Regions from separate parts of the Variovorax multivorans genome, predicted to be linked through region 2. Evidence: predicted binding sites of a transcription regulator. Region 2 holds the regulator's gene; the other holds the start of a gene.

Region 1 (9,374 bases), on a different contig from region 2:
CTTGGAGACGAGGAGAGAACTTGAAGTCGGGCGCGGGGAACGCAAGGGCGAGCCGGTACACTCCGGCCGATGATTTTAGCGATCCCCTCCCCGCTCGGCGTGGCGCTGGGCATCGCCACTGCGGTTGCCTACGGTTTCGTTGCCGGTGCCGGTGCCAAACTGAGCCGTCAATCGACCCAGTGGGCCCTCGGAATTGCGTGGATTCTGCATGCCGCCGTGCTGGCCCACGGCCTCATCGGCAGCGAGCCGCGCTTCGGTTTCGCACCCGCCCTGTCGGTCACCGCGTGGCTGGTACTCACCGTCTACGCGGTCGAAAGCCGCATGTATCCCCAATTGAAGGTGCGGCGTGCGCTCGCCTGGCTGGGCGCGGCCGCGGTGCTGCTGGCCATTCTGTTTCCCGGTACGCCGCTGCACGTCACGGCCTCGCCGTGGCTGCCGCTGCATCTGGCGCTGGGCATTGCGTCGTACGGCCTGTTCGGCGCCGCCGTCGTGCACGCCTGGCTGATCACCCGTGCCGAAAAGCAGATCCGCCTGGCCACCGCCGAGCCGCAAGGCGGCGTGCCGCTGCTCACGCTCGAACGGCTCACTTTCCGTTTCGTCACCGCTGGTTTCGTGCTGCTGTCGGCCACGCTGCTGGCCGGCCTGCTGTTCAGCGAGCAGCTGTACGGTGCCGCCGGCCGTGTCTGGAAGTGGGACCACAAGACCATCTTCTCGGTGCTTGCCTGGATCACCTTCGCGATCCTTTTGATCGGCCGGGCCCGTTTCGGCTGGCGCGGCCGCACTGCGCGCCGCGTGCTGTACGCCGGCTCGGCCCTGTTGCTGCTGGCCTACGTGGGTTCACGCTTCGTGCTCGAAGTGGTGCTTGCGCGTCCTCCCGTCTGAAATGAAATACCTCCTCGTCCTCGCGGTGCTCTGGGTCGCGATCTGGCTCTGGCGCAAGAATCGCCGCGAAGAAATGCGCGACGCCATGCGCGAGCGCGCGGCCAAGGCGCAGCAGCGCCCCCCCGCACCAGCCGGCCCGCCGCAGGCCATGGTGCGCTGCGCCCATTGCGGCTTGCACCTGCCGGCGACCGACGCCATCGCCGGCCCCGGCGGCTCGGTCTATTGCAGCACCGCGCACCGCGAAGCCGCAACGCCCCAATGAGCGCCCCCCTCTGGTCGCGCGGCGAGCCGGTCACCGACTGGGACGTGCTCGACCAAGGCACGGGCGAAAGCTCGGCGCTGATCCGGCTCTGGCGTGGCTTCATGGCCGCGCGCTGCTTCATCGCGCTGGTGCTGATGCTGCTGCAGGGCGTGGCCTTTGTCATCGGGCAGACGATGCAGCCGGTGGCCATCACCATCTCGGGCCTCTACCTTGCAGCGACTTGGCTGGGCATGCGCTACACACACGTGCAGCCGCCGATCCGCGGTTTTGCCGCGCTCTGGCTGCTGACCATCGGCATCGATCTGGCCGCCTTCACCGCCTTGCAGGTGCTGCAGGGTGGCAACGTCAACTACACGCCGCTGTTCGCGCTGCCGGTGCTCATGAGCGCAGTGCTGGGCACCATGATCGTGAGCCTGGGCACCACCGCCACCGTCACGCTACTGCTGCTGGCTGACGCGGGCTGGCACTGGCTGCAGCAGCCGGGCGATTCTTCGCCGCGCTTCGTGCAGGCGGCGCTCACCGGCACCGGTCTCTTCGTAGTAGCGCTGCTCGCGCACGAAATGGCTCGCCGGCTGGCGCGCGAGGAAGCCGTGGCGCAGCGCAGCCGCAGCAGCGCGCAGATGCAGGCGCAGGTCAACGACCTGGTGATCGAGACGCTGAGCGAAGGCGTGCTGGTGATCGACGCCGAAGGCCTGGTGCATGCGGCCAACCCGGCAGCCGACGCCATCCTCGGCCAGGGCCTGGCGAAGCTGACGCTGCCGTTCCCACTGCATGCCCAGCCCGCATGGCATGCGCTGGCCGCGCTGGCGCGCCAGACCTTCGCGCGGCGGGCGCCGCAGACGGAAGAAATCCCGGTGGCGCAGGTGCGCGGCGCGGCGCGCGAGGTGCGCGTGCGCACGCGGCTCACGCCCACCAGCGAGAAGCGCATCGACAGCCTGTGCGTGATGTTCCTGCAGGACCTGCGCGAGCTCGAAGCCCGCATCCGCACCGAGAAGCTGGCCGCAATGGGCCGCATGTCGGCGGCCGTGGCGCATGAAATCCGCAACCCGCTGGCTGCCATCACCCAGGCCAGCGCGCTGCTCAACGAAGACCTGACCGACCCCGCGCACCGCAAGCTCACGAGCATGGTGCAGCACAACGCGCAGCGGCTCGCGCGCATCGTGGACGACGTGCTCGACGTCTCGCGCGCCCGCCAGCAACGCGTGTTGTCGCTCGGCGAGCAGGTCGTGCTCGACCCCGCGGTGCAGGTGCTGGCCGAGGAATGGGTGCGCCAGACCCAGCGCAAGGGCGTGCTGGTGTCGCTCGATGCACCCAGCAGTGAAGTGCGCTTCGACGCCGAGCACCTGCGCCGCCTGATCGTCAACCTGCTGGACAACGCCTCGCGCTACGCCGGCAAGCGCGAAGACTCGATCCAGGTGCTGACCGCGCTGCAGCGCAGCGGCACCAACCGCCCCAGCCTGATGGTGTGGAGCGACGGCGCGCCGCTGGAGCCCGCGGTGCAGCGGCACCTGTTCGAGCCTTTCTTCTCTTCCGAGAGCCGCTCCAGCGGGCTCGGCCTCTTCCTGTGCCGCGAGCTGTGCCGGCGGCATGGCGCCACCATCGGCTACGAGCGGCGCGCGCTGGTGCCGGGCGGGCCCGAGGGCAACGAATTCTTCGTCAGCTTCGCCCCCAGCGAAAACCGGCTGACACAATAGCGCCGTGAGCACTCCCCCCCCTTCCGCCCAACGACCGGCGCAGATCCTGGTCATCGACGATGAACCCGACCTGCGCACGCTCTATGAATTGACGCTGCTGCGCGAGGGCTATCGCGTCGAGGCCGCGGGCAGCGTGTCGGAAGCGTGGCAGCACCTGGAGGCCGGCCGCTTCGACGCCGTGATCACCGACATGCGGCTGCCCGACGGACAGGGCATGGAGATCATCCACCGCATCCAGAAGGCCCAGCGCAGCGAGCGCTGCGTGGTGATGACGGCCTACGGCTCGGCCGAGAACGCGGTGGAAGCACTGAAAGCCGGCGCCTTCGACTACCTCACGAAGCCGGTCGACCTGAAGCAGTTCCGCGCCGTCGTGGCTTCCGCCGTGCAGGCGCGGCTGGCGCCGCAGCCGGTGGTCAAGCCTGTTCAGGCGGCACCCGCAAGCAACAACAGCGTCGACGCAACGGTGGTCACCTCCGGCACCGGCATCGCCGCGCTCGACCGTCTCGTGGGCGAATCGGAACCCATGCGCCTCGTCAAGTCGCGCATCGCCAAGGTGGCGCGCGGCATGGCGCCGGTGCTGGTGCGCGGCGAATCGGGCACAGGCAAGGAACTGGTCGCTCGCGCGGTGCATGCCTGCAGCCAGCGCAACGAAGGCCCATTCGTCGCGGTGAACTGCGGCGCGATTCCCGAGAACCTGCTCGAGGCCGAATTCTTCGGCGCGCGCAAGGGCTCATACACCGGCTCCTCGCAAGACCGCGATGGCTACTTCCAGGCCGCGCGCGGCGGCACGCTGTTTCTCGACGAAATCGGCGATCTGCCGCTGGCGATGCAGTCGAAGCTGCTGCGTGCGATCCAGGAGCGCAGCGTGCGCTCGATCGGCTCGACGCAGGAAGAAACTGTCGACGTGCGCATCGTCAGCGCCACCCATAAAGACTTGCACGCCGAAGTGCAGGCCGGCCGCTTCCGCCAGGATCTTTTCTACCGCCTCAACGTGATCGAGATCGCCGTGCCCGCGCTGCGCGACCGCCGCGAGGACTTGCCCGCGCTGTGCGCCGCGCTGCTCTCGCGCATCGCACAGGACGGCGGGCTGCCCGTGCCGCATCTGTCGAACGAACTGCTGCGCCGCCTCGCGCAGCATCCGCTGAACGGCAACGTGCGCGAGCTCGAAAACCTGCTGCACCGCGCGGTGGCGCTGAACGACGGCGACGAACTTCATCTCGACCTGATGGGCGGCTTCACCGCTGTGGCCGAAGCCGCGGCGTCCGCGACTACGCCGCTGTCGCCCGTCACCGACGCGCCTGTCGCGCTGGCTCCACTTCCGAGCGCGCCGGTCGCGCCTCCCAAGGCCGCACCGCCGCCGCTGCCCTCCGATCTGCAGGCCTACCTCGATCAGCAGGAGCGCGAGATCCTCGTACGCGCGTTGCACGAGAGCGGCTTCAACCGCACCGCGGCCGCCGCGCGGCTCGGCATGAGCCTGCGCCAGATCCGCTACCGCATCGCGCGACTGGGCATCACCACGCCCAACGGCGATGACGGCGCGAGCAGCCATGTCGACGACTGAGGCCAACGACGGCGGACTCTGGCAAGCCGGCTGGTACCGCTTCGCGAAGGCGCTGCACTCGCCGAACTTCGGGCCCCGCCCCGCGGGCGCGCAGACCGACCTCATCGTGCTGCACTCGATCAGCCTGCCGCCCGGTGAATACGGCGGCAACGCGGTGCAGCAGCTGTTCACCAATCAGCTCGACTGGGACGCGCACCCCTACTTCCAGTCGATCCGCGGCCTCGAGGTGTCCTCGCATTTTTACGTGCGCCGCAACGGCGAACTCTGGCAGTTCGTGAGCTGCGACGACCGCGCCTGGCATGCCGGCGTGTCGTCGTGGCGCGGCCGCGGCAACTGCAACGACGACTCCGTCGGCATCGAACTCGAAGGCCTCGAAGGCCAGCCCTTCGAAGAGCCGCAATACGAGACGCTCGCGAGCCTGTGCGCCGCCATCGCGCAGCACTACGCGATCGCGCACATCGCCGGCCACGAGCACATCGCGCCGGGCCGCAAACAGGATCCGGGCGCGGGATTCGACTGGCGCCTGCTGCGCGAACAACTCGGCTGGAATCCACAGATGTTTCCGCCACAGGTGGAGCAGCGCTAATTTTTTCAATCGTGCGGCGCCTCGCGATGCGTCGCTCTTGCGGCGCAGCAATGCGAAAATAGCAACCGCGCGATTCAGCAACCATGCGGCCTGCAGGCCCAAATCGGCTTGCAAGCCAAGCCCCATGCGGGTTGAGAGACCATAGGCCAGTATTCAAGCGGCATCGCTGACCGTGTCCTATGGCGGAAGTAATACCGGCAATCCTTGTATCCATAGGAAAACGCTACATCTAGTGGGTTGTACACCCCCCGCACCCTAGATATAGTGTCCCCTGTCCGGTCATCTACACCGGCGCAGCGCCCGGCCCAGGCGCCGCCATCCAACAAGAATTGCCAACCGAGAGGAAGCGAATGCAAACTGCCCTGAACCCCCAATCGACCCCGCGTGCCGTTCCCTCGACGCCACCGCAACAGCAGCGAGACACTGCTGGCTCCCCCACCGGCCAGAACCTGGCTCACTACCAGATCATCCGCCGCAATGGCGCTGTCGTGCCCTTCGAGCCGAACAAGATCGCCATCGCGATGATGAAAGCCTTCCTGGCCGTGCACGGCACCCAGGGCGCGGCTTCGGCCAGCGTGCGCGAAACGGTCGACGTGCTCACGCAGGGCGTGATCCGCGCGCTGGTGCGTTCGCGTCCGGGCGGCGGCACCTTCCACATCGAAGACGTGCAAGACCAGGTCGAACTCGGCCTGATGCGCGGCGGCCACCACGAAATTGCCCGCGCCTACGTGCTGTACCGCGAACGCCGCACGCAGGAGCGCTCGAAGCAGGGCGAGCAAGACGTGCCGGCCACGCCCGCGCTGCACGTGCTGGACAACGGCGAGCTCGTCACCCTTGACCTGAACGAACTCAAGGGCCTGATCGAGTCGGCCTGCGAAAACCTGGGCGACAGCATCACGTCCGCACCGATCGTCGCCGAGACGATGCGCAACCTGTACGACGGCGTGCCGCTCGACGAGGTCTACAAGGCCTCGATCCTGGCGGCCCGCACGCTGATCGAGAAAGACCCCGACTACACCTTCGCCACCGCGCGCCTGCTGCTGCACACGATCTTCAAGGAGATCATCGGCCGCGAAGTGATGCCGGCCGAGCGTGCCACCGCCTACGCCGACTACTTCCCGCAGTTCATCAAGAAGGGCGTGGACAACGACCTGCTCGACGAGAAGCTGCTGCAGTACGACCTGCCCCGCCTGGGCGCGGCGCTGAAGGCCGAGCGCGACAACCAGTTCGACTACCTCGGCCTGCAGACCCTGTACGACCGCTACTTCCTGCACGTGCGCAAGACCCGCATCGAACTGCCGCAGGCCTTCTTCATGCGTGTGGCCATGGGCCTGTCGCTGAATGAAATCGACCGCGAAGCCCGTGCCATCGAGTTCTACGAAGTGCTGTCGTCGTTCGACTTCATGTCGAGCACGCCCACGCTGTTCAACGCCGGCACGCTGCGCTCGCAACTGTCGAGCTGCTACCTCACCACGGTGCCCGACGACCTCGACGGCATCTACGAGTCGATCAAGGAAAACGCGCTGCTGTCGAAGTTCGCAGGCGGCCTGGGCAACGACTGGACTCGCGTTCGCGCGCTCGGCAGCCACATCAAGGGCACGAACGGCGAATCGCAGGGCGTGGTGCCGTTCCTGAAGGTGGTGAACGACACGGCCGTGGCCGTGAACCAGGGCGGCAAGCGCAAGGGCGCTGTCTGCACGTACCTCGAAACCTGGCACCTCGACATCGAGGAGTTCCTGGAGCTGCGCAAGAACACCGGCGACGACCGCCGCCGCACGCACGACATGAACACCGCCAACTGGATTCCTGACCTGTTCATGCGCCGCGTGATGGAAAAGGGCACCTGGACGCTGTTCTCGCCCTCCAACGTGCCCGACCTGCACGACCTGTTCGGCGCCGACTTCGAGAAGGCCTACGTGGCCTACGAAGAGAAGGCTGCCCGCGGCGACATCAAGCCCGCGCGCACCATCCAGGCAACGGACCTGTGGCGCAAGATGCTCACGATGCTGTTCGAGACCGGCCATCCCTGGATCACGTTCAAGGACGCCTGCAACGTGCGCTCGCCGCAGCAGCACGCTGGCGTGGTGCACTCGTCGAACCTCTGCACCGAGATCACGCTGAACACCAGCGACACCGAAACCGCCGTCTGCAACCTGGGTTCCGTGAACCTGCTGCAGCACTTGAAGGACGGCAAGGTCGACCAGGAAAAGCTGAAGAAGACGATCTCCACGGCGATGCGCATGCTCGACAACGTGATCGACATCAACTACTACGCCGTGAAGAAGGCGCGCGACTCGAACCTGCGCCACCGTCCGGTCGGCCTGGGCCTGATGGGCTTCCAGGACGCGCTGTATGAACTGCGCATTCCGTACGCATCGCAAGAAGCCGTGCAGTTCGCCGACGAGTCGATGGAAGCCATCTGCTACCACGCCTACTGGGCCTCGACCGACCTGGCGCGCGAACGCGGCAAGTATTCGAGCTACAAGGGCTCGCTGTGGGACAAGGGCATCCTGCCGATCGACTCGCTCGACCTGCTGGAAAAGGCACGCGGCGGCTACGTCGAAGTCGACCGCTCGGCCACCCTCGACTGGGACGCGCTGCGCTCGAAGATCAAGGCCGACGGCATGCGCAATTCGAACTGCGTGGCCATCGCACCGACCGCGACCATCTCGAACATCATCGGCGTGGACGCGTCCATCGAACCCTGCTTCGGCAACCTCTCGGTCAAGTCGAATCTGTCGGGCGAGTTCACCGTGATCAACCACTACCTGGTGCGCGACCTCAAGCGCCTGGGCCTGTGGGACGACGTGATGGTGATGGACCTGAAGCACTTCGACGGTTCGCTGCGTCCCATCGACCGCGTGCCGCAGGACGTGAAGGCGCTCTACGCCACCGCGTTCGAGGTCGAAACCACGTGGCTCGTCGAAGCCGCTGCGCGTCGCCAGAAGTGGATCGACCAAGCGCAGTCGCTGAACATCTACATGGCCGGTGCATCGGGCAAGAAGCTCGACGACACCTACAAGCTGGCATGGCTGCGCGGCCTGAAGACCACGTACTACCTGCGTACGCAGAGCGCGACGCACGCCGAGAAGTCGACGGTGCAATCGGGCCGTCTCAACGCGGTGTCGTCGGGCAACGACGCACCTTCGGGCATGAGCGCACTCGAAGCCGCCGCTGCTGCAGCGAAGGCACAGATGAGCGCAATGCCCGCCACCGACATCGCGTTCTGCGGTGTGGACGATCCGACCTGTGAAGCGTGCCAATAACGCGTCGATGCTCGCGACAGTGAGTCAGTGAGGTGCATGCAAAAAATCGCGCGACGTTCACTCAATGAAGGCATTGACTGACATCGCGCGATGCATGCGAGCAACATAACAACCACATAAATGGCGTGCGATGTGAACGAGCACTTTGCAACTCACATCGTTACTCCGATAATTTGAGCATTGGATTTTTCTATGTTGACCTGGGACGAAGAAGTCAAGCCCTCCTTACCAAAGGATATGCAACAAGGATTGCAGCACCACAACGCATCGACCAGCGGCTTGCCCGCAGGCCGTTCGGTGGACGCTCCGACTTCGTCGATTGCGCAACCCGCGCTTCGCGCGCTCGATGACGGCGCAGTCGTGCGTCCGGTTGCCGCCGCAGCAGCAACGCCCGCTGTCACCCAACGCGTCAAGGCTTCCGACAAGCGCATCATCAACGGCCAGACCGACGTCAACCAGCTGGTGCCGTTCAAGTACAAGTGGGCGTGGGAAAAATACCTCGCCACCTGCGCCAACCACTGGATGCCGCAGGAAGTGAACATGACGCGCGACATCGCGCTCTGGAAAGACCCGAACGGCCTGACCGAAGACGAACGCCGCATCGTCAAGCGCAACCTCGGCTTCTTCGTGACCGCCGACTCGCTGGCTGCCAACAACATCGTGCTGGGCACCTATCGCCACATCACGGCCCCCGAATGCCGCCAGTTCCTGCTGCGCCAGGCTTTTGAAGAAGCGATCCACACGCACGCGTACCAGTACATCGTCGAGTCGCTCGGCCTGGACGAGAGCGAGATCTTCAACGCCTACAACGAAGTGCAATCGATCCGTGAGAAGGACCAGTTCCTGCTCCCGTTCATCGACGCCATCAGCGACCCGCACTTCAAGACCGGCACGCACGAAACCGACCAGACGCTGCTCAAGTCGCTCATCGTGTTCGCCTGCCTGATGGAAGGTCTGTTCTTCTACGTCGGCTTCACGCAAATTCTTGCGCTGGGCCGCCAGAACAAGATGACCGGCGCCGCCGAGCAGTACCAGTACATCCTGCGCGACGAGTCGATGCACTGCAACTTCGGCATCGACCTGATCAACCAGCTCAAGCTCGAGAACCCCGGCCTCTGGACCC
Region 2 (9,374 bases):
ACGCCGGTGACGTCGATGCCGAGGTCGGTCACGTCAACGGCGGCAGCGGGATTGACGGTTTCGTCGCGCCAGCCGATGCGTCCACCGTTCAGGGCCACCTTGTCGACCTGTACCTTCAGCACGGGCTTTTGCGCCGGCTTGCCGGCCGGTGCGCTCGCGGCTGCGGCGGGCGGCGACGCGACCTTCTCGGTCGCTCCGGTGGCCGGGTCGGTGGCCAGCAGATTGAGCTTTCCGCCCGCATCGCGCGCCACCGCCAGCTGCGGCTTGACCAGCGCGACTTCGCTCAGATGGAACACCGACTCCAGCGGCCGCACGTCGGCCAGCGCCAGCTTGAGCGATTCGAAGGCCAGCAGGTCGCGGCCGCGCGCATCGGCCACCTTGGTGGTGTGCGCCTCGACCGTGCCGGTGATTTTCAGGCCGGTGGTCGTGGCTTGCTCGAAGCCGATCTTCAGGTCGGCATCGAGACTGCCCGCCTGGAGCTTCACCGGCAGGCCGCCCGGGATGTAGCCGAGATACGGCACGAGGTCGAGCCCCTTGAACTGCACGTGGGCGTCGGTCTTGCGGTTGTCTGCAAAGGGGGTGGTGAAGGCGGCCGAGTCGAACTTGCTGCCGTTGAGCGCGAAGGCGAGCTTGGGCTCGGTGTTGATGTCGCGCTTGGAATCGAGGTTGCTCAGGAACGGCACCTTGAGCACGAAGTCGCGCAGCTCGTGCTTGCGCTTGACGGTCTGGTCGTCGAAGTCGACCGAGCCGCCATTTATCGCAATGTTGTAGATGGCAAAGCGCGCCGGCTTGGCGTTCGGGTCGGGCGGCGGGCCGGCCGAGAGCTTGGCAAGGATGTCGTCGATGTCGTATTTGCCGTCGGCCTGGTGCGTGAGCAGGATGGCGGGCCCGTCGATCGTGACCGCATCGATCACCGGTGCGAGCCGGAAGATCGACTGCAGTTCGGCATCGGCGTAGATGCGGCTGACGGCCACTTGCGGCTTGCTGCCGTCAGCAGTGGCAATGCGCAGGTCGTTCAGCGTGAGCTCGAGTGTCCAGGGCTTGAAATCGATCTTGCCGACTGTTACCTGCCGCCCGAGCTTCTCGCTTGCGATCTTCTGAAGCTGGCTTTTGGCAATCGGCGGCACCGCCAGCCAGGCAATGACCCAGAAGGCCAACAGAACCAGCACCGCGACGATCCCACGTCGCACCCATTTGTTTTGTTTGATCGAAGCTACGTCCATCGCCAGAGTGTGCCGCAAACACGCAGCAACGCTACATACGCAAAAAGGACGCAGGCAAACCCCGGGAAAAGTGCCAGAAACGCCGAGAAATCGGCTTCGTCGGACCTCAAACGAAGAAAGCCCGGTGGCTCGACGGAATGTCTTGTCACCGGGCTTGATGGCGGGCACAAAACCCATGCCATCGATTCGCGCGACCGGAAGTCAATGGTTCCTGCCGTGCTGGCAGCAAGAGATTGCCACCGTGGATCCTCGGACGCTGAACCCTTGACTTGCACCTCGGGCTGCCGGACCTCGGAAAAACACCTGAAAAGCTCAGGCCCGTCCAGATTAGGCGTCGCACCCTCGGATTGCAAACGCGTTTTACAAAGGGATTTCCCCTAAGCCGAAACGCCTCGAAACGGCAACTTTTTTAAACAACTATTAGCATAACGAAGCAAATCCTTATGCTTGACCGGGTATTTAGCCACGCTAGAATCCGCCCTGCTCCGACCGCCCGACGCGGCAGAGCCACCCTGAATCCGCCGCCGAACTCCCCCGGCTTGATCAGGTCGCCGCGCCCCTAACCCCCTTCACTCCATGCGCGGAGCCTGATTCGTACCAATCCAAGCGCCGCTGCCTTCATCCATCGCCTTCCGTGGCGTTGCGACTCGGGTGCCGCACAGAAAGGAAGAGCGATGAACAAGGCGTTTGATGTCACGGCCCGCGGGCTAAGGACCTTCGTGTCCGATGTGGCAGACGGCTTTTTTGAAATCACCCACAACGGGTTTGCACTGGTCGGCCTGGCCATTGTGTTCGCGGCCCTCGCCCTCGTGGCGCGGCCCGACCTGCGCAAGACCGGCGAGGAACAACTGATGGGCTGGCTGCAGTCGCGCAAGCCTGCGCCTGAAGTCACCGATCTCGAGCCCACCGCCATCGAGCGCACCACGGCCGCGAGCCCCGCCGACCTGCCCAAGCAGCAGGCCGCCGTGGCTTACTGGCTGAGCAAGAAGTACCGCGTGGCCGCCGAGCCGCTGAGCGTGCTCGTGGCCGAGGCCTATGGCATCGGCAAGCGCACGAAGATCGACCCGACCTTGATCCTCGCGATCATGGCCGTCGAGTCCAGCTTCAACCCGTTTGCCCAGAGCCAGGTCGGCGCGCAAGGCCTCATGCAGGTCATGACCCGCGTGCATGGAGACAAGTACGAGAGCGCGGGCGGCACGCTCACCGCCTTCGACCCGGTGACCAACATGCGCGTCGGCGTCAAGGTGCTGCAGGAATGCATCTCCCGCGCCGGCTCCCTCGAAGGCGGCCTGCGCTACTACGTGGGCGCAGCCAACCTCGAGGACGACGGCGGCTATGCCGCCAAGGTGATGGCCGAGCACGAACGCCTGCTGCAGGTGGCCAACGGCCGCGCGCCGTCGACGATCACGCCGCCAACCGTGCGTCCGCAGCCGATCCCTGTGGCGGCGCCGCCCAAGCCTACTGAAGAACGCACCGAGCCGGCCAAGGTGGCCTTGCTCTCCTCCGTTTCCTGAAGAGGTTTTGGGCCGGGTGTGAGCTACACTCGGCAGGTACGCGACTGGCGATAGGCGCAGCACCCGAACACGGTGCCACGCGCTGACGTGGAATACCACTGGGAAGCGTGCCGCCTGACCACAACAGGCGTTCAGCCGTTCGCCTGGGCAGCCCTTGTTTGGTTGAAGAACAAGGACCTCGTCTTCAAAGGACTGCCATGTACCAACGCAACATCCTGGTCGAACAGACCGATCCCGAAATCTGGGCTGCGATTCAAGCCGAAAACGCGCGCCAGGAACATCACATCGAGCTGATCGCCAGCGAGAACTACGCCTCGCCAGCCGTCATGGCCGCCCAAGGCTCTCAGCTCACCAACAAGTACGCCGAAGGCTACCCGGGCAAGCGCTACTACGGCGGCTGCGAGCACGTCGACGTGGCCGAGCAACTGGCCATCGACCGCGTCAAGCAGATCTTCGGCGCCGACGCCGCCAACGTGCAGCCGCATTGCGGCGCCTCGGCCAACGAGGCCGTGATGCTCGCCTTCCTGAAGCCCGGCGACACCATCATGGGCATGAGCCTGGCCGAAGGCGGCCACCTGACCCACGGCATGCCTCTCAATATGAGCGGCAAGTGGTTCAACGTCGTGAGCTACGGCCTGGACGCCAACGAAGCCATCGACTACGACGCGATGGAACGCAAGGCGCACGAGCACATGCCCAAGCTCATCATCGCGGGCGCCTCGGCGTATTCGCTGCGCATCGATTTCGAGCGCTTCGCCAAGGTGGCCAAGGACGTCGGCGCGATCTTCATGGTCGACATCGCCCACTACGCAGGCCTCGTGGCCGCGGGCGTGTACCCCAACCCGGTGCCGCATGCCGACGTGGTCACCTCCACCACCCACAAGAGCCTGCGCGGCCCGCGCGGCGGCATCATCCTGATGAAGTCGCAGCACGAAAAAGCCATCAACAGCGCCATCTTCCCGGGCCTTCAAGGCGGCCCGCTGATGCACGTGATCGCCGCCAAGGCCGTCGCGTTCAAGGAAGCCATGGCGCCCGAGTTCAAGGCTTACCAGCAACAGGTGGTCAAGAACGCCCAGATCGTGGCCGACACCCTCACCCAGCGCGGCCTGCGCATCGTGAGCGGACGCACCGAAAGCCACGTGATGCTGGTCGACCTGCGCGCCAAGGGCATCACCGGCAAGGAAGCCGAAGCCGTGCTGGGCAGCGCCCACATGACGATCAACAAGAACGCGATCCCCAACGACCCGGAAAAGCCGATGGTCACCAGCGGCGTGCGCATCGGCACCCCCGCCATGACCACCCGCGGCTTCAAGGACGAAGAGGCCCGCATCACCGCGAACCTGATCGCCGACGTGCTCGAGAACCCGCGCGACGCGGCGAACATCGACGCGGTGCGCGCCAAGGTTCACGCGCTGACGAGCCGCTTCCCTGTCTACCGCTGATTTCGAGCAAGAAGACCTGACCGCATGAAATGCCCTTTTTGCGGTCATCTTGAAACGCAGGTCGTCGAGACCCGCGTTTCGGAAGACGCCGACTTTGTCCGCAGGCGCCGCCAGTGCAGCGCCTGCGACAAGCGCTTCACCACCTACGAGCGGCCCGACGTCAATTTTCCCGTTGTCGTGAAGAAGGACGGCAGCCGCGCCGACTTCGAATCGGCCAAGGTGCGCGCCTCGATGATGCTGGCGCTGCGCAAGCGGCCGGTGAGCATCGAGCAGATCGACAATGCCCTGCTGCGCATCGAGCAGAAGCTGCTGGCCAGCGGCCTGCGCGAAATCGACTCGACCAAGGTCGGCGAACTCGTGATGCGCGAACTCAAGAAGCTCGACAAGGTCGCCTACGTGCGCTTTGCCTCGGTGTACCGCAGCTTCGAGGACGTGGACGAGTTCAGGCAGTTGCTGCGCGACATCTGAGCCTCATTGGCCGCCGGCCTCTCTAGACGGCATTTCAACGGTTCCAGCAAAGCTGCACCAGCGCACTCGACGCGTCGGTGCTGCCGCCAGCCAGCTTGACGCCCTGCTGGTTGACCTTGAGCGTTCCGCACTCGTCGTTGCTCGACGCCCCGCTTGGAACGGCTTGCAAGGTATAGGTGGTGGTATTTCTGGCGGCATAGCTGATGGAATAGTTCGCCGTACCGGACGACGGCGCCTGGCTCAGTCCGGTCGGCAGCGCGACGCTCGCCGGGGGGTAGCGTCCGTTGGCGGTCATGTAGCGCTCGGTCCACTGCGCCGCCTGCAACAGCTGCTGCTTGGCATCGGCCCGCTTGGCCCGCAGCACGTAGCGCGTGTAGCTCGGATAGGCGATGGCGGCGAGGATGGCGATCACCACCGTCACGATCATGAGTTCGATCAGCGTGAAGCCGCGCGAGCGAATCTGCTCACGGCCTTGCGCCCTGGGATGCTTGTTCTTCATGGCTTGCCTTGGTCGCGTCGTCAGTTCGACAACATCAGATTGCGCCAACCGAAGCGGCGGACGATATCCGGCCGCTTCGGCGTGTTGCATTCGCCGGCCGCGTTGCAGATCACGTCCTTGCCCTTTGCCCGGTCCTGCGGCTCGAAGGCGATGTCGTCCCTGCCCGAACGGTTCCGGAAGCCGAGATAGCTGCCCGCCGTGGCGGACGCGTTGTAGGCAATGCCGCCCGGAGCGGCGCCGCTGAAGAAGTCGACCACCATCGACCAGCCGTCGTCGCCAGTGCCTGCAGTGCAATCGATCGAGTTGCTGCCGGTGCCCGGAATGGTGGTCGAGAACAAGCCTGCGCTGCTGCTGAGCGCGTCGCCCGGATAGACGATGCGCTCCCTGGCGGTCGGCAGTTGAAGGTACCAGCCGCGCTTGGCGAGAGAACCGCTGTAGCTCACGCTGTTGCCCGAGACGGTGCGGAACTCGGCATCGTCTTCCTCGACGGTGGCAACGCCGATGGTCTGCGCCACCAGGTCGGTCGATGCTGCGGTGCCCTTGCTGCCGTTGGCCGGATCCCGAACGCCATACAGGTACTGGCTGGCGGTAGTGCCGTCATCACCGGAGGCAAACAGCCGCCCCGTACCGAACACCACCATATAGCCGCCGCGCGGATGGCCGACGACCACCGGCGCCGCCGTGATCGGCTGCGTGGCGCCGGCCGCGAACAGCGGCACATTGTCGAGGCTCGATGCGGTGGCGCCGGAGCCCATGGTGGCCTTCCACTTGCGGCTGTCGGCATCGCTCAGGTCGAACTTCCACAGGTTGCCGAGCAGGTCGCCTGCATAGGCGTAGTCAACCTTGCCGTCGCCGTCGCGGTCCACCACCCTTGGGGCGGACAGCCCGTTGCCGGAGCCAGTGCCCTGCGTGGCGGGAGCAGGGATCTTGAGGACCGACTTGTCGTCGTCGAGATACTGGATCCACAGCACCGCCCTCTCGCTCGTGCTGTTGTAGCCATTGCCCAGGATCACGGCCTTGCGCCCGTTGTTCAGCGGCGCCACCTGCAGCGCGCGCCTGGAGAAGGAGTCGAGCGCGGGCTGCTGAAACTGGTGGCCCAGGTCACTGTCGGGAAGCGCGGTCGTGTCGACCACCACCGTCTCGGCAGCCCCGGCCTCGTCGATGTCCTCGGGCTTGGTGACGTTGAGCACGAAGTAGCCCTTGCCGCCCGCTCCCAGCGTGCCCACAAGAAAGGACCTCCACCCCGCCGCCTTCTGGGCGTCGGTGGTCGTGGGAGTGGCCGCCGCACCCATGTAGATATCGGCTACGAAGGCGCTTCCGTCGACGTAGTACCTGTGCGAGTAGGTGGCCTCACTGAGTCGCTTGAGATTGGGCGCGGTCGCCGTGCCGTAGAGGCCTTCGGGCACATAGGCGAACTCTTCCCTGCCGGTTCCCGCATTGAAGGCATGCAGCATGCCGTCGTTGGCACCTACGTAGACCATCGGCGTGCGGGCGGTCGAGGCGAACGTGGCGTAAGCGTCGCTGGTGAAGCCGCTCTTGGGCTGCCCCGCATACCAGACGCTGGAGCCCACGATGTCACCCAGCACATGGCCACGCTTGCGCAACTCCAGGCCCGTGCTTTCGTTGCTGCGGTCGCCGCGCAGGAAGTTGAGCACGGCCTGCCCGAGCGCGGTGCTTGCAGCATCGGTGCTGGTGCTTCCCCTGAGCGCGGCCTTTTGCGCATCGCTCAGATTGACCCACCGGAACGGCACGCCGGAGCCGGTCGTTGCGACGCTGGCGCCCGTTGCCGCTGCAGTGCCCGAGAAACTGAGCACCTTGCGATCGCTGCTGTGCGCCCCTGCCGTCGCCATGCGTGCATCGAGCAGATCGCGTGCCGACCAGTCGGATGTGGCCGCCAGCCTGCCGTTGGAGCCGAACTTCGTGGCGGTGAGCGCGCCCGACCAGTCAGCCGTGTCGTAGCCGGCCCGGTAGACGGCCGTGCCGGTCGATACCCTGGAGGAGCTTGCCGAGATCGAAGTCAGCGGGATGCTGGTGTTGATCAGGATCTGCCCGAGGATGGATTTGAAGGCGTTGCCGAGTGCCCCAGCATTCGAGGCCGGCGTGAAGGTGCCGCGGCTGTTGAGAGCGGCGTGCCAGAGGTCCATGCGCAAGGCGGCGCTGTTGGCCCCGCTGCTATACAAATATCCGTCGCCGTCCCAGCGGTCTGGCACCAGTGAGCCTGCCAGCGGGTCCGACCAGGTGGCCGCGCCATCGACCAACCGTGCATAGTCCCCGCTGTAGGTGGGCTGCGCCGCGCTCGCCGAAATGACCGGCGCGCCGCTCCACGACGACGCCGCACCGAAACCGATGGTGTAGGTCGTCAGGTGCTGCCACGTGGCCGGATTGTTCCTGGGATTCCAGTACTCGGGAACCGTCGCCGTACCGACTGCCACACTGCCGGGCTCGACAACGATCTTCTTCAGGTTGTTCGGCACGTCCGGCTGCAGATCGCTGGCCCAGTAGTGAAAGGCCATGTCGGCCAGGGTCGGGCGATATTCAGCCTTGGGTCTCCAGCGGCCGCTCCGATCCCAGTTAGCAACGTCATTGACGGCCCCGGCGTTGTCCTTGTAGGGCGCACGCGGCTGGTAGACCATGGAATCGGGCAGGACGCGGCGCGTTCCGTCTTCGTTTCCGATGGCCGGCATGTTGAGCCTCGCCGGGTCCTCGTTGAATCCGAAGAGGTTGTACTCGCCGTCCGTCATGAAGATGTGGAAGGACTTGCGGCAACTCGACTGCGCGGCCCCCTCCACGCCGGGGTCGTCCGAGTAGGGGCTGTACCGGCCGGTGGTCTTCATGTATTCGCCGGCGCGGGTCATCATGGCGTGCAGCGGCGTCCAACCCTCCGGAACCAGCGAATCGACCCAGGTCATGAAGTTGGCGCGATGGGCGCTGTCCAGCGAACGCATCAGGTTCGCGTTGGCACGGCCGCCGATCCGGCACTTGCCGGCCCTATAACTTCCCTCCGAGGTGTCGCCAAAGAAACCGACGCAGTTGTTGCCGCTCCTGTTCATCGCCTGCCAGGCGAGGCGAATCTGGTCATTGGGCATGTTCGCCTCGGAGAAGTTTGCCCTGAGCGCCGCCTTCAGGGCCAGCATGCCGCTCCCCGACATGCTGCCCGAGTTGTCGACCGACACGATCACGTTCGGCGCCGGCTCTCTGACCGCGGTGTTGCGCGGCGCTTGCGCCAGCGAATACTGTGCAGCTTGGCCGGCGGTCTGCGCCAGCATCAAGCTGCACACCACGGTGCTCCTCGAAAACTCTTTGATGTTCATATCCTTCCCTCTCGCAATGCTCAATTCACTTTGGTGACCGGATCCGGATCGAAGGACATCTGCAACTCGACCCGTGTGCCGCCTGCGGTGTCTGCGCTGCGAGCGCCTGTGGCGAATGCGGTGATCCGGTACAGCGGGTATTTGCTGTTCTTGCGGTCGATGACCTCGATCCAGTACCTGGCGCCAATCAGCGCCGGATTGCTGGCGGTGGGCGCGCCCGTGAACTGCCCGTACGACGCGTGTTTGCTCAGGTACGCGGTTTGGGTCCAGAACCGGTAGGCCTCGCTGCCGAATGCAGCCGCCACCGAGCGGTCCTCGGCGAAATAGCAGATGCCTCGTTCGCAGCTGTTGGCGCCGTCGTTCACATAGGCAGTCACCCAGCCGGTGTCCCGGTCGGGGAAGACGCGGCCATCCTCAGCCTTGCGGCAGCGCGATGTGGGTAGCGTCGAACATGCCACGTAAGTCTTGGTCGCGGTGGAGAAGACCTGCTGCCGGATGTCGCGCTCCGCATCCAGCAGCGCGGCTTCTGCGGCCTCGAAGGCACGCTGATGTTCGCGCTGGTTACCCGCCACCGACTCGAGCAGTTGCGCCATCCGCGCGCCGCCCACCACCAACAGCGCGGAGAGCAGCAGCATGATCATCACGATGAAAAGCGAAAACCCGCGCTGCGCCAGAGGGGCGCGGAGCCTGAGGAAGAGCTTCATAGCGCGCCCAGGTTGTTTCGCAGCGCGAACACCGCTGTGTAGACGCGGCGCAGCTTGCCGTCGCTGCTGGTCTGCGATGCCCCGTCGCAGTCGGTGTAGCTGCCGCCGGGGTTGTTCCTGGAACTGCCCGCAAGCTGCAGGCAGACACGCACCGTGCGAACCTGCTTGAAATTTGCGACGTCCGTGGCCGTCACGTAGCGCACCACCCGTTCG

Evidence for each region. The regulator NrdR, encoded in region 2, represses ribonucleotide reductase genes. The targets are predictions, from matches to a motif close to CACNANATNTNGTG.
Region 1: the regulator NrdR is predicted to act here: its motif matches at 5,239-5,252, upstream of ACSFCA_RS24080 (ribonucleoside-diphosphate reductase subunit alpha).

Annotation. Positions count from the first base shown of each region.
Region 1 is NZ_JBPJZL010000009.1:183,898-193,271, forward strand. Features, by position in the region: gene ACSFCA_RS24055 (cytochrome C assembly family protein) at 70-882, shown strand; gene ACSFCA_RS24060 (PP0621 family protein) at 884-1,144, shown strand; gene ACSFCA_RS24065 (two-component system sensor histidine kinase NtrB) at 1,141-2,838, shown strand; gene ACSFCA_RS24070 (sigma-54-dependent transcriptional regulator) at 2,843-4,399, shown strand; gene ampD (1,6-anhydro-N-acetylmuramyl-L-alanine amidase AmpD) at 4,386-4,985, shown strand; gene ACSFCA_RS24080 (ribonucleoside-diphosphate reductase subunit alpha) at 5,336-8,251, shown strand; gene ACSFCA_RS24085 (ribonucleotide-diphosphate reductase subunit beta) at 8,444-9,374, shown strand, end outside.
Region 2 is NZ_JBPJZL010000001.1:458,731-468,104, forward strand. Features, by position in the region: gene ACSFCA_RS02160 (DUF748 domain-containing protein) at 1-1,223, opposite strand, end outside; gene ACSFCA_RS02165 (lytic transglycosylase domain-containing protein) at 1,898-2,737, shown strand; ZMP/ZTP riboswitch at 2,768-2,893, shown strand; gene glyA (serine hydroxymethyltransferase) at 2,935-4,179, shown strand; gene nrdR (transcriptional regulator NrdR) at 4,204-4,647, shown strand; gene ACSFCA_RS02180 (type IV pilin protein) at 4,682-5,146, opposite strand; gene ACSFCA_RS02185 (pilus assembly protein) at 5,167-8,457, opposite strand; gene ACSFCA_RS02190 (pilus assembly PilX family protein) at 8,478-9,161, opposite strand; gene ACSFCA_RS02195 (PilW family protein) at 9,158-9,374, opposite strand, start outside.